Regions from separate parts of the Bacillus sp. FSL W7-1360 genome, predicted to be linked through region 2. Evidence: predicted binding sites of a transcription regulator. Region 2 holds the regulator's gene; the other holds the start of a gene.
What was found. The regulator LexA, encoded in region 2, represses DNA repair genes until DNA is damaged. The targets are predictions, from matches to a motif close to CGAACATATGTTCG.

Region 1: the regulator LexA is predicted to act here: its motif matches at 12,407-12,420, upstream of ruvA (Holliday junction branch migration protein RuvA).

What each region holds. Positions count from the first base shown of each region.
Region 1 is NZ_CP151950.1:445,556-460,404, reverse strand. It holds gene secF (protein translocase subunit SecF) at 1-710, opposite strand, end outside; gene secD (protein translocase subunit SecD) at 700-2,013, opposite strand; gene NSQ26_RS02265 (post-transcriptional regulator) at 2,059-2,391, opposite strand; gene spoVB (stage V sporulation protein B) at 2,644-4,200, shown strand; gene NSQ26_RS02255 (YetF domain-containing protein) at 4,212-4,517, opposite strand; gene NSQ26_RS02250 (TIGR04086 family membrane protein) at 4,672-5,046, shown strand; gene NSQ26_RS02245 (pyocin knob domain-containing protein) at 5,380-7,401, shown strand; gene yajC (preprotein translocase subunit YajC) at 7,938-8,210, opposite strand; gene tgt (tRNA guanosine(34) transglycosylase Tgt) at 8,239-9,387, opposite strand; gene queA (tRNA preQ1(34) S-adenosylmethionine ribosyltransferase-isomerase QueA) at 9,409-10,437, opposite strand; gene NSQ26_RS02225 (DUF2905 domain-containing protein) at 10,508-10,714, opposite strand; gene ruvB (Holliday junction branch migration DNA helicase RuvB) at 10,707-11,717, opposite strand; gene ruvA (Holliday junction branch migration protein RuvA) at 11,783-12,385, opposite strand; gene NSQ26_RS02210 (cupredoxin domain-containing protein) at 12,566-12,934, shown strand; gene NSQ26_RS02205 (YhcN/YlaJ family sporulation lipoprotein) at 13,007-13,819, opposite strand; gene safA (SafA/ExsA family spore coat assembly protein) at 13,951-14,849, opposite strand, start outside.
Region 2 is NZ_CP151950.1:891,206-906,054, reverse strand. It holds gene tkt (transketolase) at 1-1,183, opposite strand, end outside; gene NSQ26_RS04475 (DUF896 domain-containing protein) at 1,277-1,516, opposite strand; gene NSQ26_RS04470 (YneB family resolvase-like protein) at 1,529-2,191, opposite strand; gene lexA (transcriptional repressor LexA) at 2,368-3,000, shown strand; gene NSQ26_RS04460 (MFS transporter) at 3,312-4,556, opposite strand; gene dinB (DNA polymerase IV) at 4,656-5,792, opposite strand; gene ytvI (sporulation integral membrane protein YtvI) at 5,903-6,958, opposite strand; gene glnA (type I glutamate--ammonia ligase) at 7,185-8,534, opposite strand; gene NSQ26_RS04440 (methionine gamma-lyase family protein) at 8,700-9,959, opposite strand; gene NSQ26_RS04435 (AAA family ATPase) at 10,065-10,997, opposite strand; gene NSQ26_RS04430 (GrpB family protein) at 11,122-11,637, opposite strand; gene fosB (metallothiol transferase FosB) at 11,789-12,217, opposite strand; gene NSQ26_RS04420 (DUF817 domain-containing protein) at 12,244-13,035, opposite strand; gene NSQ26_RS04415 (TetR/AcrR family transcriptional regulator) at 13,032-13,637, opposite strand; gene NSQ26_RS04410 (ABC transporter ATP-binding protein) at 13,784-14,674, shown strand; gene NSQ26_RS04405 (ABC transporter permease) at 14,680-14,849, shown strand, end outside.

The sequences.
Region 1 (14,849 bases), 450 kb from region 2:
AAGCTCTTATTAACAATACGTGCGAGATGATTGAAATCTTCAATTGGCTTTTCTTTCTTTTCTCTCTTCACATTCTCGCGGATCCGGTCAAATGTGACAATCGTGTCGTTAATCGAATAACCAACCACGGTCAAAATGGCCGCAATAAATGGGACATTCACTTCTACTTGAAACAAACTAAATAAGACGATGACGAAGAACGCATCATGAAGCAACCCAACAATCGCCGCGATACCATAAAGAAATTGAAAACGCACAGCCACATACAACACGATGGCTACAGAAGCAATTAATACGGAAATCAATGCATTTCGTGCCAATTCCTTTCCAACAAGCGGAGAAACGGTACTAATATTCGGTACCTCACCGTACTTCTCTTTCATGTAGGATTGGACTTTAGAAATATCTTCTTTTGAAAGTGGCTCAATGAACCGAACATTTGCAACCTGATTTTGGTCACCACCAATTGTCATGTTGCGCGGTTCATGCGCAAGCGCCATTTGCTTAAAATCTTCCCTTAATGCTTCTTCTGTCAATGACGTATTCACTTGCACCTCTACATTTGAACCACTTTCAAAGTCCACACCGAGATTCAACCCGAGCGTAAACAAGCAAAGAATACCCAGCAGCACAGCAACGATCGAACCAAGAAAAAACTTTTTTCGATGTTTCGTTAAATCAACGTTCCAATTCTCTGGACTAAAGCCCATTGATGTCACCTTCTTTCACACCAAACCAACGTGGACGCTTATTTAAAAAGCGACTGTTGACCCATAACCCCAGTAATAACCGTGAACCGTATACAGCTGTTACAAAGCTCACGACGATACTAATGATCAACATGACTGCAAACCCTTTGACCGAGCTTGTCCCAAAGTAGAACATCACACCAGCAGCAATCAATGTCGTGACATTCGCATCCATAATTGTGGAAAATGAATCTTTCCCACCCACTTTGAAAGCTGACAACATCGATCGTCCAGCTTTTAATTCTTCGCGCATCCGTTCATACGTAATGATGTTGGCATCAACTGCCATCCCGACCCCAAGAATAAGTGCCGCAATGCCAGGCACCGTCAACACGGCATTCAATGCATTAAAAATGACGAGCACGAGGAACGTGTACACAGACAATGTAATGACCGCAACGACACCCGGAAAACGATAATATATCACCATGAAAGCAAAGATTAAGGCTACACCAATAATCCCAGCAAAAACTGTTTGTTTCATCGCCTGTTCACCGAGGGACGCACCGACAGACGTGGAATAGACTTCATCCAATTGGACCGGGAGTGCACCAGCATTTAACAACTCCGCTAGTTGCCGTGTTGATTCTGTTGTGAAATCTCCACCTTCAATCTGAACACTAGTGGAAAAAATCGGTTGCCGAACCGACGCCGCCGATAGAAACTTTTGTTCACTCTCAACTTTTTTACTTTCCTCTTTGTAACTGTCACCTTCTTCATAGTCGAGCCAAATGACAAGCATATTATTTGGCGGTGGCAAAGAAGAGATCTCTTTCGTAATCTCACCAAATTTGTCGGCATCCTTCAAAGTCAACGTGACAATTGGCGCACTTGTTTCCGGGTGCAGTTGACCCTTCGCCCCATTTTGCACGAGATCACTACCATCAAGCAGTTCATTGTCATCGACGTCACGAATCGTTAAATGCGCCCCTGTCGCAAGCAACTCTCTTGCTTGTTCTTGATCTTTTACACCCGCAAGCTGAACGCGAATCCGGTTGTCACTTTCGATTTGAATAATCGGTTCCGACACCCCGATCGTATTCACCCGCTGATTCAGCGCTGTCGTTGTGGCGAGCATCACATCTTCATTAATTTTGTCGCCTTCTTTAAGCGGTCCGACTTCATAAAGCACTTCAAAACCGCCTTGTAAATCAAGACCAAGGCTGACATCCTTTATGACTGGCTTCGCGGTATACGCAATACCCGCCGCACATAGCGCGACAATCACAAAGAATAATAAAATTTTCGTTCTCTTTACTGCCATCTCGTATAAAACTCCTTTCTATCTACGATGTCATGACGGGGCTGACTATTTGTATGCTTCTTCAGCCAATGATCCAGCGCGAGCTTCCGCTTGTTGTCCTGTCACCTCTGCCCAAGCTTGTTGCCAATCAGCTGGTTCTTGATACGACTTCATCGTGACCCATGTCATATAATCTTGTGGACGCATCGACAAGCACGCATCGACAAATGCGTAAAACGGGACGTATGATTTCTTTTTGCGTTCACTCGTGATAAGGCATTCCCATAAATCTTGCAGTTGCACGTGACGATAACCCAAGTCATGAAACTCTTCTAACTTACAGTGCAGTGCAGGCATGATTTCCTCTTGCCACACATCAAATTGTTGCTTTTCTCCCATCGTCACACCTTCCCCCAATGTTACAAATGTTAAAAATTAAAACGTGATCGGATCCATTCCTTACCACCTTATCGACCTATAAGTAATGCGGTTTGTACAAATTTCAGTATAGCGCAATGCAACAGACATGTACAGTCCAGATTGCTGCAACAATGCTTGTCATGTCTGTCCCGCAGCAGCATACATATGAATACAGAGTACAGAAGTCAGGGGCCAGAGATTAGAAAATGAGGAAAAGGATGAGGACCGATCATGACAAAACAAACATTTTTAACGGGCACACTCATTTTAATTGCTGCTGGTTTTATTACAAAAGTACTCGGGTTTATTAATCGCATCGTTATGGCACGCATACTCGGCTCTGAAGGTGTTGGGTTGTATATGATGGCTGTACCGACACTATTGCTCATTTTGACGTTAACACAAATGGGCTTACCAGTCGCGATTGCCAAACTCGTCGCCGAAGCAGAAGCAAGGGGAGAAAGGCAGCGTGTCAAAAAAATTCTTGCGGTTTCCTTAGCAATCACTGCTGTACTTAGCGTCATTTTCACAACGAGTATGATTGCCTTCGCCCCGATTGTTTCTAATACGTTACTGACAGATGCCCGAGCCTTTTACCCGTTAATTGCGATTACACCCATTGTACCGATTGTCGCCATTTCTTCTGTCATCAGAGGTTATTTTCAAGGTCGGCAAAATATGAAGCCAACTGCCTACTCACAAGTCATTGAACAAGTTGTTCGTATTACGTTTGTCGCTGTGCTCACCACAGCGTTTCTCCCACTTGGCTTGGAATATGCTGCTGCAGGCGCAATGTTATCTGTCGTTTTAGGTGAGCTTGCTTCTTTATTTTATATGCTTTATTTGTTTAAACATCATAAATCATTTCGGTTTCGGCATCGCTTTGTCTCCGCAGTTAAAGGAGGAAAACACACGTGCCAAGCTTTATTATTCACGGCGCTTCCGACAACAGGGAGCCGTTTAATTGGAACCGTCTCTTTGTTTTTTGAGCCGATTGTCGTCGCTCAAAGCTTGGCAATCGCTGGCATTGCGACGAGTGTCGCCACGAGTCAGTACGGGCTACTTGTCGGCTATGTCGTTCCTTTGCTGACGTTACCTAGCTTTATTACGTATGCATTGTCCGTATCACTACTTCCTAATTTGAGTGAAGCTGCGGCAAAAAAAAATACGACCCTCATCCATTATCGGCTCGAACAAACATTACGTATCGGACTGCTCTCTGGTGGGATTTGCGTCATCATTTTGTATGTATTTGCCACAGACTTAATGACACTCATGTACGATGCGCCAGAAGCAGCGGGCATGCTAAAAATTATGGCGCCTTTTGCCTTGTTTTTATATATCCAAGGTCCATTACAAGCTGCGCTACAAGCACTCAATTATGCAAAAGTCTCCATGATGAACAGTTTATTTGGTGCTGTCATTAAAACCGCCGCAATTTTTGCCCTCTCTACACACACGAGCTTAGGCATTATGGGCGCAGCACTGGCAATTGTTACTGGGTTTGTCCTTGTCTCTGTCTTACATTTTGCATCGATCGCAAAAACAACCGGATTTGTCATCAATGCGCGAGCCGTTATAAAGCTCTCTATGCTTATTTTTATTGTCGGCTACGCTGCTACACTGCTACAACCAATGGTTTTACAAACATTTTCTCATCCACTCGTTGCGACTTTAAGTGCCATTTGTTTGACCACATGTCTTTACATTCTCGGCATGTTCTTCCTACGTCTCATTAAAAAAGAAGAACTGAAACAGCTACCACTATTTAGCAAAATCTTAAAGTAAAGTTGGAACTGCTACTCCTTGTCATGGCATGCGATACGTTCTGCGACAAAGAAGCGGTTCTTACCCTTCATTGTACAATAAGAGATGTTTTTAATGTCTCGATAGCCAAAACGTCGCAATTGCTGTCGTAACCAAAACTCATTTTTGTTCAAACGTTGTAAATGTGTATGCTCAATTGACCCATCTACAATCAATGGCAACGAGCGTACCCATTTCTCTTTACTGTCACGAGCGGCTACATCATCTGTTTGCACCAAAAAAAGTCGCCGTGCACAAATGATGACGAACATCAATACAAGTAACGAAAAGATTACCATTCACTGTCACCCCACTCCATATTTCACACCACCATGCTACTCGTACTATACCCAAACTTTCATGCTTTCATCATGTGTAGATTTCTCCAGTTCTCTTTGTCCCACTTTTTGAATAAGCATGATATAAAACGTTACACGAAAGGAGTTTTACGATATGACAAGCAACCGCTTTTTTCCAGCTGTTTTATTCGGTACTGTGGTCACATGTATCATCATCTTACTATTTAGTTTATGTTTGGCCACGTTGTTGTCGCTCACGAGCCTGACTGAACACTCGATTGAATGGCTCATGTTGCCTACTGCATTACTATCTTTATTTATAGGTGGCTTTCTCTCAGGTGCAAAAGCAAATGCAAAGGGATGGATCGCTGGTGGACTCGTTGCAATCCTTTTCTCTGGACTTGTCTTTCTCATTAGCTATTTAGGTTACAACACCACCTTTAGTAGTAAACAGCTTCTTTTTCATGCAGTGTATGTCGCCGTTGCTGCTTTAGGTGGCATGATCGGCGTCAATTTATCTAGTCAGTAAGGCGATCATACAAAAATCGCACTTTGTATCGGGTTACTTTTAGGCTACTTGCCACTTTCAAGTAGCTTTTTTTCGTCATCTTCTTGCTATATACAAGGAATTAAAGATTTTATGTGCTGCATATCGCTGTAATCCGCTTTTTTTTCTAGGTGAACGCAGTTAATATGATTCAGGTTATTTCATTCCTTAATTCCTTATATATACATAGACCCCTCTTACTTTTTATACCATAATGCCCAATCAAAAAAAAAAAAAAAAGACATACGCTATATAGAATATTCATTTTCATGTTCAAGAAGTATCCAAAACTATGTTACGAAAGGAAGGATTCAAATGTCTCAACCGAATATGCCAAATTTCACACCCGATATTACCCTTGACCGCGACGATGTCGTCAATTTACTACTTGCATCGATCGCAATGGAAGAAATGGGTTTGGCACACATTATCAATGCGGAAGGAGAGAAGATCCAGTACGCCTTAGGGACATTGCCTGGTATTACCGGACCACCAGCAACATTGCAGGAAATCCTAGCTGTTAATGACAGCACGGCGGATATGCTTGACACGATTTTCAAGAAAGAAATTATTCTTGAATCGAAAATGAAGGCCGCTGCCAATCTTCCAACCATGATCGGACCCACAGGCACGCCTGGCCCTACTGGCCCAGCCGGTAGCGTGGCTGCAGTCAATGACATTCTGCCTGATGCTGGTGGGAATGTGGTGCTCACCATTGGGGATATTCCTGGTGGGATCGAAAACATCAACGGTATCACCGCTGCACCAGATGGCAGTTTGACGTTAGATGCGGAAGATGTCGGTGCTTTTCCGTATGAAGAAGTGCCATCCGGTAGTGATTTAAATTTGTTTATCACCGAAGGGGTCTACAGTTCTGATGGAGATGCAGGTGGACCTGCGAACGCGCCGCTTGGCTTTACCAGCCCAATCTGGACATTGTATGTTTCTGTGATCACTCCGGGACCGACAACATCCATTTTACAATTGCTTATTGGCAACCCAACCATCTATGTACGAAGCGCGACCGATGACACAGGGACGACTTGGAATCCATGGGAACAACTTGGTACACAAGGGCCCACTGGGCCGACAGGGGCTGGGGTCACGGGGGCGACTGGCGCCACAGGAGCCACTGGGGCGACTGGCGTTACCGGAGCGACTGGTGTTACGGGGGCCACTGGGGCTACTGGACCTACTGGCGTTACTGGTGCGACTGGACCTACTGGCGTCACGGGGGTCACTGGGGCTACTGGCGTTACTGGGACCACTGGCGCTACGGGGGCGACCGGGATCACTGGTTCTACCGGAGTGACGGGTGCGACTGGCGCTACGGGAGTTACTGGCGCGACTGGCGCGACCGGGGTCACTGGCGTTACTGGCGCGACTGGCGTCACAGGGGTTACTGGCGTTACTGGACCTACCGGGGCTACTGGGGCGACCGGCGTCACCGGCGCTACTGGGGCAACGGGTGTTACTGGGGCTACTGGACCTACTGGCGTTACTGGCGTTACTGGACCTACCGGGGCCACTGGCGTTACCGGTATCACAGGCGCTACTGGACCTACTGGTGCCACAGGGGCTACTGGCGCTACGGGAGTTACTGGCGCAACTGGTGCGACCGGGGTCACTGGCGTTACTGGCGCGACTGGGGCTACTGGGGCTACTGGCATTACTGGGGTCACTGGGACGACCGGCGTTACGGGGGCTACTGGTGTTACTGGTGCCACCGGCGTTACGGGGGCTACTGGTGTTACTGGTGTTACTGGTGCCACCGGCGTCACTGGGGCTACTGGTGTTACTGGTGCCACTGGCGTTACCGGTATCACAGGCGCTACTGGACCTACTGGTGCCACAGGGGCTACTGGCGCTACGGGTGTCACTGGTGCCACTGGACCTACTGGCGTTATGTCGCTTGCTTCTACAAGTCGTTTTGCAGATAGTGGTACTACGGTAACACTCGCACCTGGCGATCAAATCAACTTTAATTTGGCTGGTTCCTCCTCTCCAGATATTACCTGGAATGGGCCACCCGACAACGAATTTATAGTGAATTTAGCTGGTAGATATTACGTCTCATCCTCAATGGCAGTAGCCGATGGTGAAACCGGGATGTTTGGATTTTCAGTTGGTAATCCACTTAGTCCAATATCTAGGTCAATTAAACCTGCTAGAGCGCCTGGTCAATCGACAATAGAGGATATATTTGATTTAAATGCAGGTGATATGATTGCAGTTGAAAATGCTGCTTCTGCGGGTAACGATGTGGATATGTTAACTGGTAACCTTGTAGGAAGAAGACCCGATTATGCAAGTATTGTCATTATAAAAATAGAATAATCTATAATTTTTATATTATTAAATCAACTTTCGCAGTCAAAAAATGCTTCGAGTTTCAGTTATAACAAGGCCTGCCGGCCTATGAAATATGCTCCTTGACATCAGTACTTGAAACATGAAAAGCACCACTTCTTGTAGGTATAATAGAGTTGACAAAACCCAATACCACAAAGAAGAGGTGCTTTCTCTATGATAACTGAAAAGTATGTAAAATTGGTAGATACACATAAAACCGAGTGGTGCCAGCAGGTATATTTGAATTTTTACGTGTCGATCCACTTGCTCCAGTTTCTAAATCAATTAAAGTTGCTATAACGCTCTGTCAAGCTACAATAGGATATATTTTCGATTTAAATGCAAGGGACATGATTGCCGTTTGAAACGGTAGTGATATTAATTTTATGAATGAAATCAACAGATCAAAGAGCTGTCTCATAGTCAATAGATCGACTTCGAGACAGCTCTTTCTTCATGACTTTAAATGGTCCTTAAAAGGCAGAAATGCAGTCGCCTTCTCACTTCACCATCTTTATTTCCTACGACCCTGACTTCACTTCACGAATCGCTGAACGATCGTATGTAAGCTTTCGATTGTCATTCACAACTAAGACAACGACGTTTTCATCAATCGAGTCAATCACCCCGTGTAAACCACCAATCGTCACAATTTTATCCCCACGCTGCAGTGATGCATGCATTTCACGTACACGCTTTTGTTGCTTTTGTTGCGGGCGAATAAGCAAAAAGTAAAACACAACAATGATCCCGATAAATGGCAATAACGCGCCAAAGATACCTAACTGATCCATTCTTTTCCCTCCTTTCTGTATGATTACGCTAGAAATTCCGTGCGTTTTCTTTGTTGAAGCCATACTGCTCAAAAAGCTCCGCCCGAAAATCGAGCAGGCGATCTTCTTGAATCGCTTCGCGAACACGCTTCATTAAGTTGAGAAGAAAATACAAGTTGTGATACGACGTTAATCGGAACCCAAAGGTTTCTTCACATTTAATGAGATGGCGAATGTACGCACGAGAATACGTTCGACATACATGGCACGCGCACTGCTCATCAAGTGGACGGAAATCACTCGCGTAAGCAGCATTTCGCACGACCAAACGGCCACTACTTGTCATGCATGTCCCATTACGCGCAATTCGTGTCGGCAACACGCAGTCAAACATGTCAATCCCTCGCACAGCGCCATCTATCAGCGAATCCGGTGAGCCGACCCCCATTAAATAACGAGGTTTATTCGTCGGCAACAATGGCGTCGTAAACTCGAGTACTTCATTCATGACATCTTTTGGTTCGCCAACAGACAGTCCACCTATAGCATAACCCGGAAAATCCATTGCTGTCAAATCACTTGCACTTTGTTTTCTTAAGGCTTCATACTCTCCGCCTTGTACAATCCCAAATAATGCTTGCGCCTTTTCCTGCCCTGATTGTTCGTGTGTCTCTAAACAACGCGTAGCCCATCTCGTCGTTCGCTCAACCGATGCTTTCATGTACTCATATTCAGCCGGATAAGGTGGACACTCATCAAATGCCATCATAATATCAGAGCCGAGCGCATGCTGAATTTGCATTGCTTTCTCTGGCGAAAGGAATAGTTTCTCTCCACTGAGATGGTGACGGAACTGCACACCTTCTTCGGTGATCTTTCTTAAATTGCTCAAACTAAACACTTGGAAACCGCCAGAATCCGTTAAAATCGGACCGTTCCAATTCATAAACTTGTGCAGTCCCCCAGCTTGACGAATAATGTCTTCTCCAGGACGCAACCACAAGTGGTACGTATTACTTAAAATAATTTCGGCACCGACTTCTTTTAAGTCTTCTGGACTGAGTGTCTTCACCGTCGCCATCGTGCCAACCGGCATGAACATCGGTGTCTCAAACGACCCGTGTGGTGTATGTACCCGTCCTAGCCTCGCACCCGATTGCTTACATGTTTTAATTAATTCATATGTCACTGCTGCCATAATGGTTCTCTTCTCCTATCATTAAGGTCTAATAAACATCGCATCACCAAAACTAAAAAAGCGATAACGCTCGTCAATTGCATGTTTGTATGCGCTAAGTAACGCTTCTCTTCCGACTAGCGCACTTACCAACATGACAAGTGTAGATTTTGGCAAATGGAAATTTGTTAACAAACCATCAATGGCTTGATACGTATAACCCGGATAAATAAAAATATCTGTCCAACCTGCGCAAGCAACAAAGTCGCCATGATCGCGATAAACTGTTTCTAGCGTGCGCGCCGACGTCGTACCGACGGCAATGATGCGTCCGCCATTTGTACGCGTCTCTTTGAGGACATTTGCGGTTTCCTGAGACACTTCATAATATTCAGCGTGCATGTCGTGTGCCTCAATTGTTTCAACACTCACCGGTCGAAATGTGCCTAATCCGACGTGTAACGTGACATAAGCGATGGAGACACCTTTTTCTGCCACTTGTTTTAACAACGTCTCGGTAAAATGTAATCCAGCTGTCGGCGCTGCTGCCGAACCGCGGTGTTTCGCATACACTGTCTGATAGCGATCAGCTTCATCCAACCGTTCACGAATATATGGCGGTAGCGGCATTGTTCCTAGCTCATCGAGTATTTCATAAAACACGCCATCATATGAGAAAGAAAACATCCGACCACCGTGCGCCAACACGGCTGTACAAGTTGCCTGCAAACGCCCTTCTCCAAACGTGAGCACGGTCCCCACCTTCACGCGTTTCGCTGGCTTGACAAGCGTCTCCCACACATCTTCTTCCTCTTGTTTTAATAAGAGTACTTCTACTGCGCCGCCTGTATCTTTCTTTGCGCCAAATAAACGCGCAGGCAACACCTTTGTGTCATTCAATACTAAACAGTCGCCTGGCATGAGTTCATCTACAATTGCTGTGAAGGTTGTATCTGTGAGTGCCTTCGTATTTTTATCTATAATGAGTAAACGCGAATCCGCACGCGCTGGTAGCGGTGTTTGCGCGATCAATTCTTCTGGTAGTTCAAAATCGAATGCTTCTACTTTCATGCCATCACCTTCTATCATCGTCTCCTTCAACCTTACCTAGCATACACAGAAGTCATCAGAAGCGCAAGTCTTACAGACGACGCAGAAGTGACACGACGATTGAGAGCACGATGCTAACAATAATACATGTCACAATGGGAAAAAAGACGGTCGTTCGTTCACCTTTCCATACAATGTCACCTGGCAACCGTCCCAGTGGCAACCAGCGGTCAACGAGCAACCAAATACAACCGACAACTACGAGCGCCACTCCGACTGCAATAATGACTTTAGCCATGTGCATCTTCCTGCGGTTGTAATCCATAATGGGCGTAACATTGTCTTGTCACAACGCGTCCTCTTGGCGTGCGTTGCACAAAGCCGATCTGTAACAAATACGGCTCATACACTTCTTCGATCGTGTCTGACTCTTCGCCAATTGTTGCGGCGATGGTGTCTAAACCGACCGGCCCGCCAGAAAACTTCTCCATCATCCCTCTTAGCAATTTGTCGTCAATATGGTCGAGTCCAAGAGGATCCACTTGCAACGCTTCTAGGGCGCTGCACGCGATATCATATGTCACCGTTCCATCGCTTTGTACTTGCGCAAAATCACGGACTCGGCGCAGTAACCGATTGGCAATTCGCGGCGTCCCACGTGAACGACGAGCAATTTCTAATGCCGCTTCTTCGGCTAACGATACGCCAAACACCCTCGCTGAACGCGTCACAATTTGTATGAGCTCTTCCGGTTGATAATATTCCAACCGCAACAAAACGCCAAATCGGTCTCGCAATGGTGAAGAAATCATGCCAGCTCTCGTTGTTGCCCCGACCAATGTGAACGGTGGTAAGTCTATTCTTACCGAACGAGCGGTCGGTCCTTTCCCAATGACAATATCAAGACAAAAATCTTCCATTGCCGGATAGAGCACTTCTTCAACGACACGGTTAAGACGGTGGATTTCATCAATGAATAGAACATCGCCCGGCTCAAGTGCCGTTAACACCGCCGCCAAGTCACCCGCTTTTTCAATTGCCGGTCCCGATGTGACCCGTAACTCTCCACCCATTTCCGCGGCAATAATCGCGGCTAGTGTTGTCTTGCCAAGCCCCGGCGGCCCGTATAAAAGCACGTGGTCTAACGCTTCCTTGCGCATACGCGCGGCCTTTAAAAATACAGACAAGTTTTGTTTAACAACTTCCTGTCCGATGTAATCAGCCAACGTTTGTGGGCGTAACTGCGTTTCATTTCGCTCTTCTTGTTCACTCGCTGTCCCGGTGACAAGCCGCTCCTCCATTCAGAGACACTCCTTTCTATACAAGAAATGACATTTACTATAAATCATTCATTCCTTGTATATGCTTATTTCAGCATCATTTGTAACGCCCGACGTACATACGTCTCCGTTGACAACCCTTCTCCTTGTAGTTGTTTTTTAACTTTTTTCAGCTCTTTCTCACTGTATCCAAGGGCACGCAATGCTTCAAGTGCATCTATCAACGCTTCAGATGTCTCTGCAGTTGTGTGTGCATCCTCTCCAGGAAGTGGCACGCCTGCCTCTAAAAACACGCTCACTTTTCCTTTCAAGTCTAAAATCATTTGCCGGGCGGTCTTCTTCCCTACACCTGGAAAACGCACTAAAAACGCTTCATCTTCCGCTTCAATCGCACGCGCAACTTCAGTAGGCTCGCCAGCCGCAAGCAACGCTAACGCCCCTTTAGGGCCAATCCCAGATACATTCAACAATTGCTCAAACAATTCTCGTTCCATTTCCGTTTGAAAACCAAAAAGTCGCTCACTATCTTCACGCACATAATGATATGTAGCGATCGTTACATCTGTATCAATCCATTGCGAGAAACGATATGGATTTGCACAATGTGCTTGGTAACCAACGCCGCCAACATCAACAACGATATATGTAGGCGCTATTTTCACAAGGGTTCCTTTTATGTAATCAATCATCAATTCGCTCCTCTCTAAAGACGAACATCCATTTCTATTTTATCATACCGATCTGATTCCGTCACCCTGACAACATGTTCAATACAAAACAGTTTTCACATCATTTTCACAAAATGTTTTATTACCACCGTATAAAACCTATTAAAATGGAAACAAAGGATAGAAAGGAGCGTGTAAACAATGAAAGCAATGAAAAAGTTATTCATTCCATTATGCCTATTGGCACTCGTCGCTTGCGGAAATAGCAACAAAGCTGATGAAACGACTGAGCCAGCGAATGAGACGAAACAAGCAGATGAAGTGTTAACGATTCGCGCAATGAATTGGAATTTTGACAAAGAAAAATACGAGGTTCCCGCTGGAGAAGTCACCATTACATTGGAAAATACAGAGGGACACCACGGGGTTGTGATTGAGGGAACAGATGTTGAGATTAGTGGCGACGACAGCGTCACAACAACGTTAGAACCCGGCGAATACAAAATTATTTGTAGTATCCCGTGTGGCACAGGTCACACAGAGATGGTGTCTACGCTAGTTGTAAGCTAAAAGAAGTACTGAAAAACAAGATGGATTGACGCAAGGTTCTTGCGCCAAACCATCTTGTTGATTTATGAGACCTTAACGCATCGGTTGCCTTAACATATCACGCATGTCGTCAAGCATATCGGTAAATGTGTCTTCCATTTCTTCAAATGCCGTTCCAGAACGCAATTGGTCGTCCATTTTCCGCAATGTTGAAAATGCGTAATCATCAGATGTGACCGTCACATTTTTGTCTTCACCAACTAAGCGTGCTACTTCTGCTTTCACGCGTGCATGCACACCGTCATCACCATCATCTGGCACGTATCCAACAACAACATCATTGCCATGGATCATGACACGCGCTTCTATAACCCCATCAATTTTTTCAACCTCTTCTGTGATGCGGCGCACTTCTTTGCCATAGTAATCACGATGATATTGCAACGGCGTTTCGTTCATACGTTGTGTGGCGCGATGATGACCTCGCTTGTTGTATCCTTGTCCTTGAAACATCATGCCACGGTTGTCTCTCCGCCCCATTCTGTTAATAAATCCGTCTTCATCCACCATACCTACACGATTATTCCCAGTAATACCCCGCTCCTCGGGTATCACTTTTGCCCGTATGCCATCGCTTGCGCCGTTCTTATATTGATATGCACGGGTACGACTCGTATTCATCCCTACGTCATCTCGGATTGTTCGGCTATATTTGGATGTCCCTTGATTATTTTGGATTCGATTACGTTTATACCCTGCATTATAATCGTACGGATAAGCACGATCACCGTCGACAATACGCTCATCCATCTGTGTACGCGTACGTTGTGACTCCATACCTGTTGTATTTCCACAAGCCGTCAAACTACTGACAAGCACAGTCGCGCAAAGCACTGATAACGTCATTTTTTTCAATGCTCATTCCCCCCTTTCCTTTATAGTTTGCGCGTAAATTTCACTGTTAACCTGTTAGATGTTGCCTCTCCCACCAAAGGAAAAAAGCCGACGCATTCTCATCGGCTTTTCCCGTGCTTCTTTTAATCGTAATACTCATTTTTTTCATGGTAACCATTTACCATTTGGGGCGTTTGTGCCATTGGGGCATTTCGTGGCGGCTCATACATTTGCTGGTAAGCGGCGGTGGAAGCTGGTGGTCGGGTCGTTACATACGCAGGCGCCTGTCTATGGTGTGGATGCGTCTGTGGTGGTACACTTGGAGGCTGGTTGGCCATTCCAGGGGGCGGTGACGGATAACCCATTTGCCCAACATGATCTGACCTACCTTGATAAAAACCAGCGACATGTGGCGGTGCTGTATTCATTGGCGCTGGTGGTCCATTGCGATATTCCGGAACTTCTCTTCCAATTTTTTGAGGATGATACGTATTTGTTTGTTGCGATGCGCCAGGAGGAGAGCCATAATTATTTGTTGGAATACTTCTGTAGTCAACTGTTTCAGGCTGCCTAAACTGCTCATTAATATGTTGTGTCCCTTGATCTAACGCTCCGTTATACTGTGACATCTCTTGTAAAGGTAAAACATTTGTTTGTGGCGTATGGTACCTTGCCGGAGAAGGTGGTGCACTCATTTGAGGAGCCGTACCAACAGGCATTTGCATACGCATACGCATATTTTGCTGGCTTCCTCCTGATTGACTGCCTGTATTTGGATAAGATGATGGCGGATTCATTGGCATTGGGTATTGTTTTTCATTTCCATAAAATGGCGGTGCAGCAGGTGATACGCGGTGCATTTGTGCGTTTGGATAATTTGGCTGCGCCGTTCCCATATACGACCCAGATCCACAATTAGGACACGCCGGACGTGGAGGTAATGGTTGTGGCGCTCGTTGATTTGAAACGTGCGTTTGCGTCATTGTTTCTTGAGCAGATGATTGATTCATCTCATCATAAGACTGTTCATCCCGTTCTTTTG
Region 2 (14,849 bases):
TAAAGTTGTCTTCGCCACTTAACGTTGTTTTATTTGAACCTGCCAAGTCCGCTGAGCCACCGAACAATTCAGGAACGTGCTTCGCAAGTGCGTTCAATGCCTCTCCGGATGAAGCACGCGTTGCAAGTGAGCTTCCCGTCTCATACACTGGTAAAGCTGCATCAAAGTCAGCTGGAAGCTCTCCTGAAAATGCCCGCTCATACTGTGCTGCGAGCTCTGGATACGCTTGTTTATACGCCGCAAATTGTTCATTCCATGCTGCTTCCTGGTCAGCGCCTCTTGCTTTTACATCTTCGTAATAAGCTTGTACTTCTGCAGGGATGTGGAATTCTTCTTCGTAGTGCCACTCATAAGCAGCTTTCGTTAACTTCACTTCGTCTGTTCCAAGCGGAGAACCATGTGAAGCCGATTTAGCTGATTTATTCGGTGAGCCATAGCCAATCACTGTCTTCGCTTCAATTAACGTTGGGCGTTCGTCTGCTTTTGCTTGCTCAATCGCCGCACCAATCGCATCTAAGTCCATGCCTTCTTCAACGCGAATGACTTGCCAGCCATATGCTTTAAAACGGTCCTCTACACTTTCAGAAAATGACTCATGTAAATCACCATCTAAAGAAATGTCATTCGAATCATATAAAACGACAAGTTTGCCTAGCTTTAAATGTCCTGCTAATGACGCCGCTTCCGCCGACACACCTTCCATTAAATCGCCATCACCGCAAATGGCATACGTATAATGATCAACAATCTCATGACCGTCTTTATTATATTGTGCAGCTAAACGAGTCTCTGCCATCGCCATTCCAACAGCCATCGCAATTCCTTGTCCCAATGGACCTGTTGTTGCTTCAACCCCCGGTGTATGACCATATTCAGGATGTCCTGGCGTGCGACTCCCGAGTTGGCGGAAAGATTGTAGGTCTTCTAATGTCACATCGTAACCTGTCAAATGTAACAAGCTATATAACAGCATTGAGCCGTGTCCTGCAGATAAGACAAACCGGTCACGATTCGACCAATTCGGGTTTGCTGGGTTATGATTCATATACTTTGTCCACAAACTGAAGGCCATTGGTGCTGCACCCATTGGCATCCCCGGATGGCCAGAATTTGCTTTTTCGATACTATCAATTGATAATGTACGGATTGTATTCACCGCTAAATCTTCTACTCGCTTTGTCAAAGTTAACATCCTTTCTGTCCTACATGCTTCACTACATCATATCCATCATATAACTTCTTCACTTAATATACAAGTGACATCTCCGGTAACAAATTATCCCTCTGTTCGGTACTTTTTTGCTTGTTCGTCTTTCAGTTTTTGCGGTGTCACGTCTTGTCCTGTTTCATCGACGACTTTTACTGTATGTAAATGGTCTTTAAACGACTGGCGGAATGTAGCGAGGTACGATTCTCTCAAGGCTTGACGTTCCTTCGTTTGTGCTTCCGTAAGCGTTCCAGCCTTTGCTAAACGTGATAACTCATTTAAACGTGCCAATTCTTTTTTTGATAACATATACCTTACCCCTTATTTTTTGTCTGGTGCATCGACCACTTCCCGATAACGCCTGTGCACCGTTGCTTTTGAACACTCAAAACCGAGCCCACGAAGCGTCACCGCAATCTCATGAAATGTCAGTCCTTTTTTACGCAAGCGAACAATCTCTTCCGTCGGCAGGTCTAGCAAACTTCTGCCCCCGCCTCGTTTGTCGCCAAGATTATCTTGTGGGCGAAAACCATTGCGCACGGCTGCTTGCATCCCGCGCTTAATTTTTAAGTTATGGAGCTTCCGTTGATATTCTTCCACAATCGCAACAATTTCTAACACCATCTCATCCGCCTCTGATAAAGACAGTTCCCCTTGATCGCGAATGGTATACACTTTTACACCATACTTCTGTAGCTGATAGAGTAACGCGATTTTCGCTTTTCCTCGCCCTAGTCTCGTATCGTCCTGTAACAATAAATGCGTATAGCGGCGCGCGCGTGCATCTTCTAACAAATTCAACAGTCCATCACGTTCCAAACTGTAACCACTCGCACGATCCTCATACATAGATGCGATAGGCAACTGATGTTGTTTCGCAAGCATTTCTAACTCACTCGCTTGCCGCTTTAATGATCGCTGCTGATTTTCTTTCTCTGTGCTCACACGACAATAAACAGCCGCCACATCTCTCTGACTCTTCATCCTACCTCTCCTCAACGCCTCTATTAACGATGTAAATCATGAGCAAATGTCTGTTCTAACCGATTGTATGAGAGCGTTTAGAGAATGTCAAGTATTTTTAGAACTTACGTTTGCATTACGTACGTTCGATATGTTAAACTTGTGTAAGATTACTTTCATACATAGGAGGAACAATCATGCCTAAACTATCGACACGTCAAGAAGAAATTCTCGCATTTATCAAAACAGAGGTAAGAAAAAAAGGTTATCCACCATCTGTTCGTGAAATTGGCGAAGCGGTTGGACTCGCCTCTAGCTCCACCGTTCATGGTCATTTAGAACGACTTGAACGAAAAGGTTGCATTCGCCGCGATCCTACAAAACCCCGCGCAATTGAGATCTTAACATCTGAAGACCATGAAAGCGATCGCACGAACCAAAAACAAGACATCGCTCACTATATCCCGATTATCGGCAAAGTCACTGCAGGTCTCCCAATTACTGCCATTGAAAACATTGAAGACTACCTACCAGTCCCCGATCATTTAACAGGACAGGACGGCACTTATGCCCTCGTTATTCAAGGAGACAGCATGATTAATGCCGGTATTTTAGAAGGCGATCACGTCATTGTACGACAACAACAAACAGCAAACAACGGCGACATTGTTGTTGCCATGACGGAAGAAAATGAAGCAACTGTCAAAAGATTTTTCCGAGAAAAAGATCACGTTCGCTTACAACCGGAAAATAACACAATGACACCAATAATACTCGATCGATGCATTATTCTAGGGAAAGTTGTTGGCGTTTTTCGAACCATTCACTGATGATTGTTTCATTGACGCCAGCTTACATGTCTATGAATCATGTCACATTGTGCATTTAACCCCCTCTAGCTGTCCAAGCAATTGTTGTCTATTAGCATAAGATAAAGCAGAGGGGGGTGACTAGCATGCCTCAAAATGCGAAACGAAAGTGTGCTTGTCAAACAAGTAAGCAACATACACGCCGTGTTGGTGTAAAAAAACCATTGTTTTCGAGGAACGTTCAGACACAGGAACATCGACACACATGTAAAGAATGCGAGAACAACCAGCATGAATCTTAGACACAGATGGTAGACGGAAAAAGAGGGAGACTACCTTCCCTCTTTTTCCAGCATTTCTCGTCTTCGAACATGCGAACCCATTACTTTCAACATACTAGCCGTCACAAGAAACAATAAACCAGAAATAAGAAACACCGACGACATACCGAGATAACCAGCAAGGATCCCACCCGACACCGGGCCCAACACATTGCCTAAAAAACGAAAACTTTGATTATAACCAAGTACTTCTCCTTGCATGGATGACGGAACAACTTGTCGAATGAATGCCGTCGTACATGGAATTAGTCCTCCTACAGCTAATCCAAACAAAAAGCGGAGTACGAGTAACTGCCAAAAAGCATTGACAAACGCTTGGGGGATAAACAACAAACCCGCTAAAACAAGCAACAGTAAAATAACTTTTTCATGCCCAACCCGATCACCAAACTTGCCCCATCTCCGAGTGCTAAACAAATTCCCTAAACCCGTCACAGAAAACGCTATACCTGCTAGAAACGCCATATTCCCCGGAGAGTGAATCAACTCTGCCACATACAATGACAGTAGTGGCTGGACACTAAATAGACCCATTTGGATCATGAGAGAAATGACCATCATTAATAGCAACATCGGATGCGTGACAATATAGGAAAGAACTTCTTTTGCTTTATAGTGGCGTTTCCGTTCTCCCGATTCCTCGTGCAACACTTCCTTCACACCAATCATAACAAGCAATGTTGTCAAAAATAATACACTTGATGTAAGAACGAATGTATACTGCATTCCAACTGCATCTGCAATTAGTCCACCGAATAAAGGACCGAGCAGTCCACCTGATACTTGCCCCGTCATTAACGTTCCTAATGTCTGACCAGCAATACGCTTATCACTTTGGGCTGCAATTAAAGCCATAGATGCCGGTATAAAGCCTGTAGCTAGCCCCATAAATAGACGCAAAATAAACAAGCTGCCGACTGATTCGACATGCCCCATAAAAAACACGGAAATGGCGATGCCAAAACCAGTCCCAATCAATATTTTCTTCCGTCCATATCGATCACCAATTCTTCCCCATAATGGTGACACAAGAAACGCTACAAAAAAAGAAATGCCAAAGACCCACCCTGCAAAGCGTTGCACTTCTTCTGGTTCATAATGACCAAAAGAATCAATATACAAAGAAAGAAAAGGCAAAATCATCGTCATGCTCGCACCAACAAAAAAGCACGCGATCCACATAATCACGATATTTCGTTTTTCTACTTCAATAAGACCACCTTCGTTTCTCCGCATAGAACTGTTCGTTTACATCTTCAACGACTCAACTGACGCCACCTATTGTTTCGGCACACTAAATATAACACCGTTCCTCATTGAAAGCAACCGACAGGCTTACGCTCTCATATGCGATAGGCAAGAAAATAAAGACAATGGTTCCTCCTCAACAGACATCAAATTTGTCACCGTCACACCGAGGAGACGAACACCTTCTGAAAGTTGACCTATCTCTTCCCACAGCTCACAAACATAGCGAAACATCAATAATTTGTCATCCATTCCCTCTGCCACACTGACTCTTTTTGTATATGTCTCAAAAGAGCGGTAACGGACTTTTAATACCACTGTCTTCCCTTTTTTTCGTACCCGCCCTAATGCAACGTGAACTTCTTGACATAACTTCTTCAGTGCCTCTCGTACTTCTCCCTCTGCAACAAGCGCCCGAGGATATGTATGTTCTTTTCCTACAGATTGACGTTCGCGATGAATACATACAGGTCGATGGTCAATCCCGCGAACACGTCGATAGTACGTCACACCAGCTTTACCAAAGTGATAGATGAGATCCAATTGTTCCATTGCATACAAATCTGCCCCAGTATAAATATGAAGATCATGCATTTTTGCCGCTGTCTTCGGACCGACCCCTGGAAATTTTTCTACTTTCAAACTATGGATGAATGCCATTGCTTTCGTAGGAGGAACAACCGTTAGCCCGGAAGGTTTTTTCATGTCTGAAGCAATTTTGGCAAGAAACTTATTGTAAGATACACCTGCTGAACTTGACAATTGTAGCTCACGCCAAATTGCCCGTTGGATATGTTGGGCAATTTGCGTGGCACAACAGGCATGCTTATTTTCCGTCACATCTAAATACGCTTCATCAATAGACATCGGCTCGATCATATCGGTGTAACGTTTCATGATCGATTGAATTTGTGCCGAAGCTTTCTGATATGCCGCATAGTTTCCCTCAATAAAAATACCTTCTGGACAACGTTGATACGCCTCATACGCACTCATGGCAGAACGCACACCATATTGCCGAGCAATATAATTTGCCGTTGAGACAATACCTTTGCCGCCTGTTTTTCGTGGGTGCTTTGCAATAATCACTGGCTTCCCTCGCAATGAAGGCCGCTCGCGCTCTTCAACTGAAGAAAAGAAAGCGTCCATATCAATATGAATGATTTTTCTACTTTCATCATTTCGGGGCTCTGGTAACTCAATAACACGTGAAAAAGTTGACATATATACCTCCACACAACAGATCGTATGTTCTTATATTACAGAACGAACGATCCCTTGTCAAGCACACAAAAAAGACCTTCCACAACGGATGGCCTTTTCCATTTATGTCTTCATATTTTAAAATTGAACTTAATAATCCCTGCTTCCTTCGCTGAAATGAATCCAATCATAATAAGCGGACCAACCACAAAACCAAGGACACCAAACAACATCAGCCCGAGATACATCGAAATGAGTGTCGCAAGTGGAGACAATCCAATGTGGATACTCATCACTTTTGGCTCTAATGTCCGTCGAATAATGAGCAATACGGCTGCCAATATAAACAGCTTCGTTGCCATCCCTACGTCACCAGTTAATAGCTGAACAATTCCCCAAGGCGCTAATACAATGATTGAACCAATAATGGGGATCAAGTCAATCACCCAGATGAGTAACGCCGCAAGCAACGCAACTTCTGGTGCAGCCCATAACAAAAACAGGAAAGAAACGAGAAAAATCGGGATGCTTACGAGAAATTGTGCCTTTAAAAAACCTAAAATAACATGTGACAGCCGCGTAAACATAAACGATACTTTTTCTCTTGACCGCTCAGTCAACATCCCATAAAATAATACTTTTAGTTTCGGCATCTCTAGTAAGAATAAAAATAATCCAATCAAATAAACAAGAAATGACACCAAATATCCCGGAATACTCGACACAACTGTTGCAACCCGAGCAATGAGATTTAAATCATTTACATACGCACCAAGATTGTTTAATACTTGGGTCACTTCTTGATTCAATGCCTGGACAAATTCTGTTGGGATGCTATCATTGGCCCGAAGATCATGTTGAAAGTTAAGCCAGCCTTGATTAATTTCTCGAATATAATGAGGTAGGTTTTCAACTAAACGCGTGCCTTGTGTCACAACTGTGGTTGTCAAAAAATATGTGCCAATTGCCAGCAAGAAAATAAATATCCCAAAAACGAGCAACACAGATATGGAATAACTCACTTTTAAACGTTGGTGAAGTAGTTTCACACCTGGAAGCAATAACAATGCTGTTAAATATGCCGCAATCAACGGCAATGAAATTGGTAGTATTAAAAAACAAGCAACAACCAACAAAACGATTACAAGCACGATCTTGACCATTCTTTTACTCATAAAGTTCGTCAACGGAAACCCTCTTTCATTTTTTATCCCGCGTATGATGATGTGGCAAAGTAGAGAATCATCATGTTGGTTTTAAGACGACCATATATGTTCCTATTTGTATGACAACCTCTATTATAACATGCTTATAAACACAAAAGTCATATTCACCCGACGAAACAGCCATGGAAAACGTTTTTCCCATGGCTGCTGTCTTTTATGGAAATGCCTACGCGAAGCAAAACAGAGGTTAATATGAACTTAAAAACTGATCTCGTTCCCATGCATGTACTTGGGTCCGAAATTGATCCCATTCTACTTCTTTTGCTTCCATAAAATGCTCGAATGCATGATTGCCAAGTGCCTGAACGAGCACTTGATCTTTTTCTAGCTCATTTAATGCATCTTTTAACGTTGAAGGCAACGCTTCAATTCCTGACTGCACTCGTTCAGATTTGTTCATGTCATAAATATTGCCACTTGTTTGTGACGGTGGCGTCAGCTTCCGCTTCACCCCATCCAAACCTGCTGCAAGCATTAATGCCATTGCCAAGTAAGGATTTGCAGATGGGTCAGGACTCCGAACTTCGATCCGTGTTGACACGCCACGCGAAGAAGGAATGCGGACAAGTGGTGAGCGGTTACGTAGTGACCAAGCGATGTACACAGGTGCCTCATAGCCAGGAACTAGTCGTTTATAAGAATTAACAATCGGATTCGTAATCGCCGTAAATCCTTTCGCATGGTCTAAAATACCACCTAAAAATTGCATCGCTGTTGTGCTCAGTTGTGTTTCTGATTGTTGATCATAAAACGCATTCCCTTTCTCATTAAAAAGCGACATGTTCAAATGCATACCCGAACCATTCACACCAAATAACGGTTTTGGCATAAATGTTGCATGTAAGCCATGTTTGCGCGCAATCGTTTTAACAACCAATTTAAATGTTTGAATGTTATCACATGTGGTGATCGCATCTGCATATTTAAAATCTATTTCATGCTGTCCCGGTGCCACTTCATGATGAGACGCCTCAATTTCAAAACCCATATCCTCCAATTCTAGGACAATGTCACGGCGACAATTTTCCCCTAAGTCTGTCGGTGCAAGGTCGAAATAGCCACCTTTGTCATTTAATTCTAACGTTGGCTCACCTTTTTCGTCATTCTTAAATAAAAAGAACTCTGGCTCAGGACCAATATTAAAACTTGTAAACCCAAGCTCGCGTGCTTCTTTTAACACGCGCTTTAAAATCCCACGTGGATCCCCTTCAAACGGTGTTGGCTCCTCACCTGGCTTTCCAGGTTGATAGACATCACAAATTAAACGAGCGACTTTTCCTTTTTCCTGCGTCCATGGAAATACAACCCACGTGTCTAAATCTGGGTACAAATACATGTCTGACTCTTCAATCCGGACAAATCCTTCAATTGAAGAACCATCGAACATCATTTTGTTGTCAAGCGCCTTTTCGATTTGGCTTACCGGAATTTCTACATTTTTAATCGTACCGAGCAAATCTGTGAATTGAAGACGAATAAAGCGAACATTCTCCTCTTTAGCAATACGAACAATGTCTTCCTTTGTATACTTTGACATACGTCCTCTCCTCTCACCCTTATCATGCTTTTTTTATATTAGAAAAAGGGCAGCGCCCTCTATTCTCCCGTAGTTATCGTTAAAAATCGTGTTTCTACACCTGAAAGTATCGTACTAAAAGAAAAATTGGAAGTCAAGAAAAATGATATGCCTCCAAGAAGGTTCTTACGATTCTGAGGAAAAAAAGGTCTTCTCAATCGCTTGTATGACGGCAAGTTTCACGTGTTCGTACGTGAGACCTCCTTGAACGTAAACGGTGTACGGCGGTCGGAGCGGTCCATCTGCAGTTAATTCAATGCTTGCTCCTTGAACAAATGTCCCAGCAGCCATAATGACATCATCTGCATACCCTGGCATCGGACTTGGTTGAGGTACCACATGCCCATTGACAGGTGAAGCCTGCTGAATCGCCTGACAAAATGTGACCATCTGCGCAGCTGTATCAAAGTGCACTGCTTGAATCAAATCCGTTCGTACACTAGAAGAACAAGGCGTCGTGCGCAAACCGAGTTTTTCGAGTAATGCAGCCGTCAATACGGCCCCTTTCAATGCTTGTGAAACCACATGCGGTGCGAGAAAAAATCCTTGATACATGTCCAAAAGGGTATGTAAACTTGCTCCTCCTTCAGCACCAATACCTGGTGCCGCCAAACGATATGAAGCAAGCTCCACGAGGTCCGTACGCCCAATGACATAGCCGCCTGTTTTCGCAATGCCACCTCCTGGGTTTTTAATTAAAGAACCCGCAATCAAGTCAGCCCCAACATGACATGGCTCTTCTGTCTCTACAAATTCACCATAACAGTTATCAACAAAGACAATCACATCTTGCTTTAAACTTTTTACATACGCAATCATGTCTCCAATTTCGGCCACTGTGAAAGATGGACGATCGCCATAACCTCTTGAGCGCTGAATGCCTACCACCTTTGTGTTCGGACAAATCGCACGCGCAATCGCTTCTCGGTCAATCGCCTCATTTTTCAATGCGATTGCATCATAAGATACACCGTAATCTTTTAAAGAACCTTTCCCGTTTCCACGTATACCAACAATCTCTTCAAGCGTGTCGTATGGTTTGCCGGTAATATATAATAACGCATCGCCTGGACGAAGGACACCAAACAATGCGGTCGCAATCGCATGCGTCCCGGAAACAATTTGTCCGCGGACAAGCCCAGCTTCTCCACCAAATACATCTGCATAAATGGCTTCTAGTGTATCTCGCCCAACGTCGTCATAACCATAACCTGTAGATGGCGTGAAATGAAAATCAGATACTTGGTGTGCACGAAATGCATCAAGCACGCGTTTTTGGTTGACCAGTGCAGTCGCTTCAATTTGTCCGTGCTCATATTGGAGCGTTGCCTCTACTTGGTCAAGTAATTCTTGTACCTCATTTGTAAATAAACGTTTTTCCTTCAATGAAATTCAACCCACTTTATTGTCCAAAACGATATTTTCTTCCTACAACTTATCGTACCATGATTTTGTCAAAAAGTCGCTTTCTCTGCAAAAAAAAGGTTCGTATTATCGACTTGATAAGTCAAAATCTTCTAACCTTAGTTGTTGCAACGCTTGCTTTGTGTAATCATTTTGCTTCATGATTCGAACTGCCTGAAGACGAATGGCCTCCTCCATTAAATTGCGGATATAGCGACCATTGCTGAATGTATGGGCTTCTTCTTCAATGACACGCTTAATATGTGCGCGTACCCCCTTATATGCACTCTCTACTAATACATAATCGCGTTCTTTCGCCATATTACGCAACATGTCCATTAATTGATCCACTGTATAGTTTGGGAAAGTCACCGCAATAGGAAACCGCGAAGGCAAGCCGGGATTGAGTGACATGAAATAGTCCATTTCTTCACAGTAACCAGCAATGATTAATACAAACTCATTGGCTTTGTCTTCCATTCCTTTTACAAGTGTATCAATCGCTTCTTTACCAAAATCTTTCTCTCCGCCACGTGACAATGCATACGCCTCGTCGATAAAAAGGACACCGCCATTCGCCTGTTTGAGTACTTCACGTGTTTTTTGTGCAGTATGTCCAATGTACTCCCCAACCAAATCAGCCCGTTCTACTTCTAAAAAATGCCCTTTTGAAAGCACCTTCATATCATGCAAAAAAGATGCAATCAACCTAGCAATAGATGTTTTCCCCGTTCCTGGATTCCCTTTGAACACCATATGGAGTACTTGTTTTGTAACAAGTAAACCATGCTCTTTTCGACGCTCATTCACATAAATCCACGCGTATAACTCTTTAATAAGCGATTTAATCTCAGACAAACCGATAAAAGCTGAGAGCTTCTTTTCAAACCGAGCCAGCACCTCATGCTTCTCTTTTTCGTCTTCAGATACGAACCAATCTGTGCTCACTCGTTTGGTTGGCGCTTTATTCAAGACCACATTAATCCGTGCGCCCTCTCTCGCCTTTAGTGGATGGGTCACTCGCCTCCACCTCCTCGAACGACTCGTGCGCCCCACTGCTTACTTATAACAGTATACGCAAGCACAGTCCAAAACGTGACAAAAGCCTAGAAAACGTGCTCAAAAACATTTTGCCTCACACGCTTCACTGCATATACCACGCAAGTGCTGCAGCCTCCAGTTGTTGCACATGTTCATGTTTACCTGAAATATATGCAGTGATATTTGTAGGGTGCATTGCCGCAAGAATCCGTTTTAATTCGCCATACGCGTGCGCTTCCTTCGGGTGTGCACGTAAATAATCGCGTACTGCTAAATGGCGGCATACGTCCCTGCTGCCTGTTTCAAACACGTGTACGTGATGTGTACGCTGATCCCCACCCTTTTGAAAATAGCGTCGCCCCTCGATCCCGTTCTCTCCCTTTGCCTCATAGCCAATTTGCTTCATCGCTTCATTTAACTCGTCTACACGCACAATTGGTTCGTGCACCTCTATTAATACATCAATCACCGGCTTTGCTAACAGTCCGGGTACAGCTGTGCTTCCAATATGGTGACATGCAACGATGTGATTTGCAAAAATATGTTTTAATCGTACTGCTTCACATACAAATTGATCTATCCATGCTGTTTGATAAGGTGTGACGATCACTTGCCTCATATTCTTTTCTCCTTATGCTGTGATATAAACACCAAAAAGAAGCCACTGACATGGCTCCTTTCACGCTCAACCAACTGTCCAAGGATGATGCAAGCGCTTAAAAGTACTATACCACAATGTATGAATGTGTGAAAATAAATAGACACTTTGTTCAATCAATATTTGGAAACACCATATGCGGCTTTGTTTCTCGATAGTAAGCAAGCCGATCTTCCCGCGTACCTGTATGAAATTCAAACTTATGTCCGTCTGGGTCTGTAAAGTAAATGGACTTTTTATCACGCGCGTCGCGTGGTCGCCCGGAAAGCACAGTCGCCCCTGCCACAAGCAATCGCTCATACAACTGGTCTAACTCTTTTTCTGCGACCGAAAACGCAACATGTGTATAAGATGCACGAATCTCTTGACGCGGGATGTCTTTTTCCTCATTTAAAGCAAACCACATCCCATTTACATCAAAATAGGCTGTTTGATGCCCTTTTACTAACAATGTCGCCGAAAATACTTGCTCATAAAAATCAATTGAACGATGTAAGTCACTTACTGAAAAACAAAAATGATTTAGCCCTTGAATCGCCATCCGATCATCTCCTTTTATATAATGAATTACTTTTCACCACGCGATTGATGTTGTGAAGAGGTGAGCGCCTGTCCAAGTTTTACCCGTTTCAACTGCGCGACAATGATCACGCTAATGACACACAACAAAAACCATGAACTAATTTTACCGATGTGTACAAGCGACCATGTCGCCTCTTGATTCGGGTATTGCCATGCACCGTAGAATGTCGTAATATTTTCGGCAATCCAAATAAAAAACCCGATCAACAAAAACGACACCGTCAGTGGCATACGAAAGACCTTCCCATTCACACGGAAAAATACGACCGTCCGCAAAAACACAAGAATAAGTAATCCTTTCAGTAGCCAACGAGCATCCCAAACGAAGTGATGCGTAAAGAAATTTGCATAAATCAATACACATAAACTAACTGCATACAACGACCGTGGCCAGCCTGTCATTCGCAAGTCAAAGCGTCGCCATGCTTGACAAATATAACTTGCCACACTCGCATACATGAACCCACTATAAAGCGGCACCCCAAAAATCATACTATACGCCTCTTCTGGATACACCCAAGAGCCCATATGCACTTTGTAAATCTCAAGTCCTAAACCAATGAGATGAAACAGACAAATCACTTTCAGTTCATCCAACGTCTCTAACTTAAAATAAAGCATCGCGCCTTGCGCAAGCAAACACACGATCAAGATCAAATCGTAACGTGGTAAAAATGGGACACTGAACCATTGGCTGAATGCTAAAGTAAGAAAAATAATGACAGGAAACACACAGGAAAGTGCCTGTCCGTAACCAAAATATAGAAATGTCTTCACGATGTTGTGTTCCCTTCATCTCTACTCTTCCCGATCAAACCGTAAAAAAAGAGCTTTGTAATATCTTCAGTAAGCGGCAAAATCTTTTGATAGACTTCTTGTTGCCGCACACAGTCCCTCATCATTTCAAAATAAAAAAGAATGGCCTCATCTGAAATGGTCGGATCAATATAGCCATACGCTCTCCCCTCAGCTAACAAGACATGCCAGTGCTTCATGATTTTCTCTTGCATAAAAGTTTCCAACTGCCCTCCCTGCTTGACATATTCTTTCATCATATAATGATAAAACTCTTCATTAATTTTTTGTGAAATCTCTATTTTGTAAGCCATCATTTGCTTCATTTTTTCTGGGAATGCTTGATCACTGTAAACAATGTCCACAAACATTTGCGCTGATTCTTCCATCATTGCTAAGATCACTTCATAAACAAGACGATGTTTATTTTTGAAATAATTATAGATGGTTACTTGTGACACGCGCGCCTCTTGCGCAATTTCTGTGATTGCCACTTTTTGCACACCATATGCCATGAATAACTTCTTCGCAGCCGCAATAATTTGTTGTTCTTTTTTTGCTCTCCTTCGGGCAAATCCATCCATCCTTCACTCACCTCCATCTTATTGTAAGGAAAAACGCCCTGAAAAACAACGAAAAACTTGACTCATAACTACTTGCCACCGACATACATATTGTATATTATGAAGTATATATAGTTAAAAAGTTCATAACAAAGGAGGGCGCAAACATGCCCGTATTGGAAACGAAAGACTTAACAAAACAATTTGGCACAACCCACGCATTAAATGGCGTTAATATGCAAGTTGAGCATGGGGAAGTCTACGGATTTATCGGACCTAATGGTGCGGGAAAGTCAACAACCATTCGTATTTTACTCGGGATGTTAAAAGCTTCTTCAGGAGAAGCGACCATCTTTGGGAAGAATGTTTGGAAAGATGCCGTGGATATTCATAGACGTATCTCCTATGTGCCTGGTGATGTCAATTTATGGCCAAATCTAACTGGCGGCGAAGTAATCGATTTTTTATTAAAGCTACGTGGCAAAGCACGGACAACTCGCGTGCAACAACTTATTGAACAGTTTCAGTTAGACCCTACAAAGAAATGTCGTACTTATTCAAAAGGAAATCGGCAAAAGGTCGCTTTAATTACGGCATTTGCCGCAGACAGTGATTTGTATTTGCTCGATGAACCAACATCCGGTCTTGATCCGTTGATGGAACGTGTCTTTCAAGATTGTGTTCAATCTGCCAAGCAAGAAGGCAAAAGTATCTTACTCTCCTCTCATATTTTGTCCGAAGTTGAACGTTTGTGTGACCGTGTCGCCATTATTCGCCAAGGGCAAGTCATTGAATCCGGTACCCTGGCCCAATTACGGCATTTGACACGCATTCATGTGACGGTCGAGACGCAAGAGCAAATACCCGCATTGCATGAACAAAGTGGTGTTTATGAGATTGACGCCCACGGCCATACAGCATCCTTTTATGCGGATGAAACCGCGCTGGATACGGTCATGCGCTACATCAGCTCATTTGGTATTTTGAAGCTGCAAAGCACGCCACTGACATTGGAAGACTTATTTATGCGGCACTACAACGATGCAGGGGAGGCATGATCGTCATGTGGACAGAAAATTTCCATGCAACTGGCCGTCTCATGCGCTTCATCTTGCGTCGCGACAGGCTCCGCATCCCTATTTGGCTTGTTTCAATCATCGCAATCACTTTCCTCACCGCTTCTTCCCTTGCACAATTATATCCTTCTGACGAGGAACGCCAGACAATCGCAGA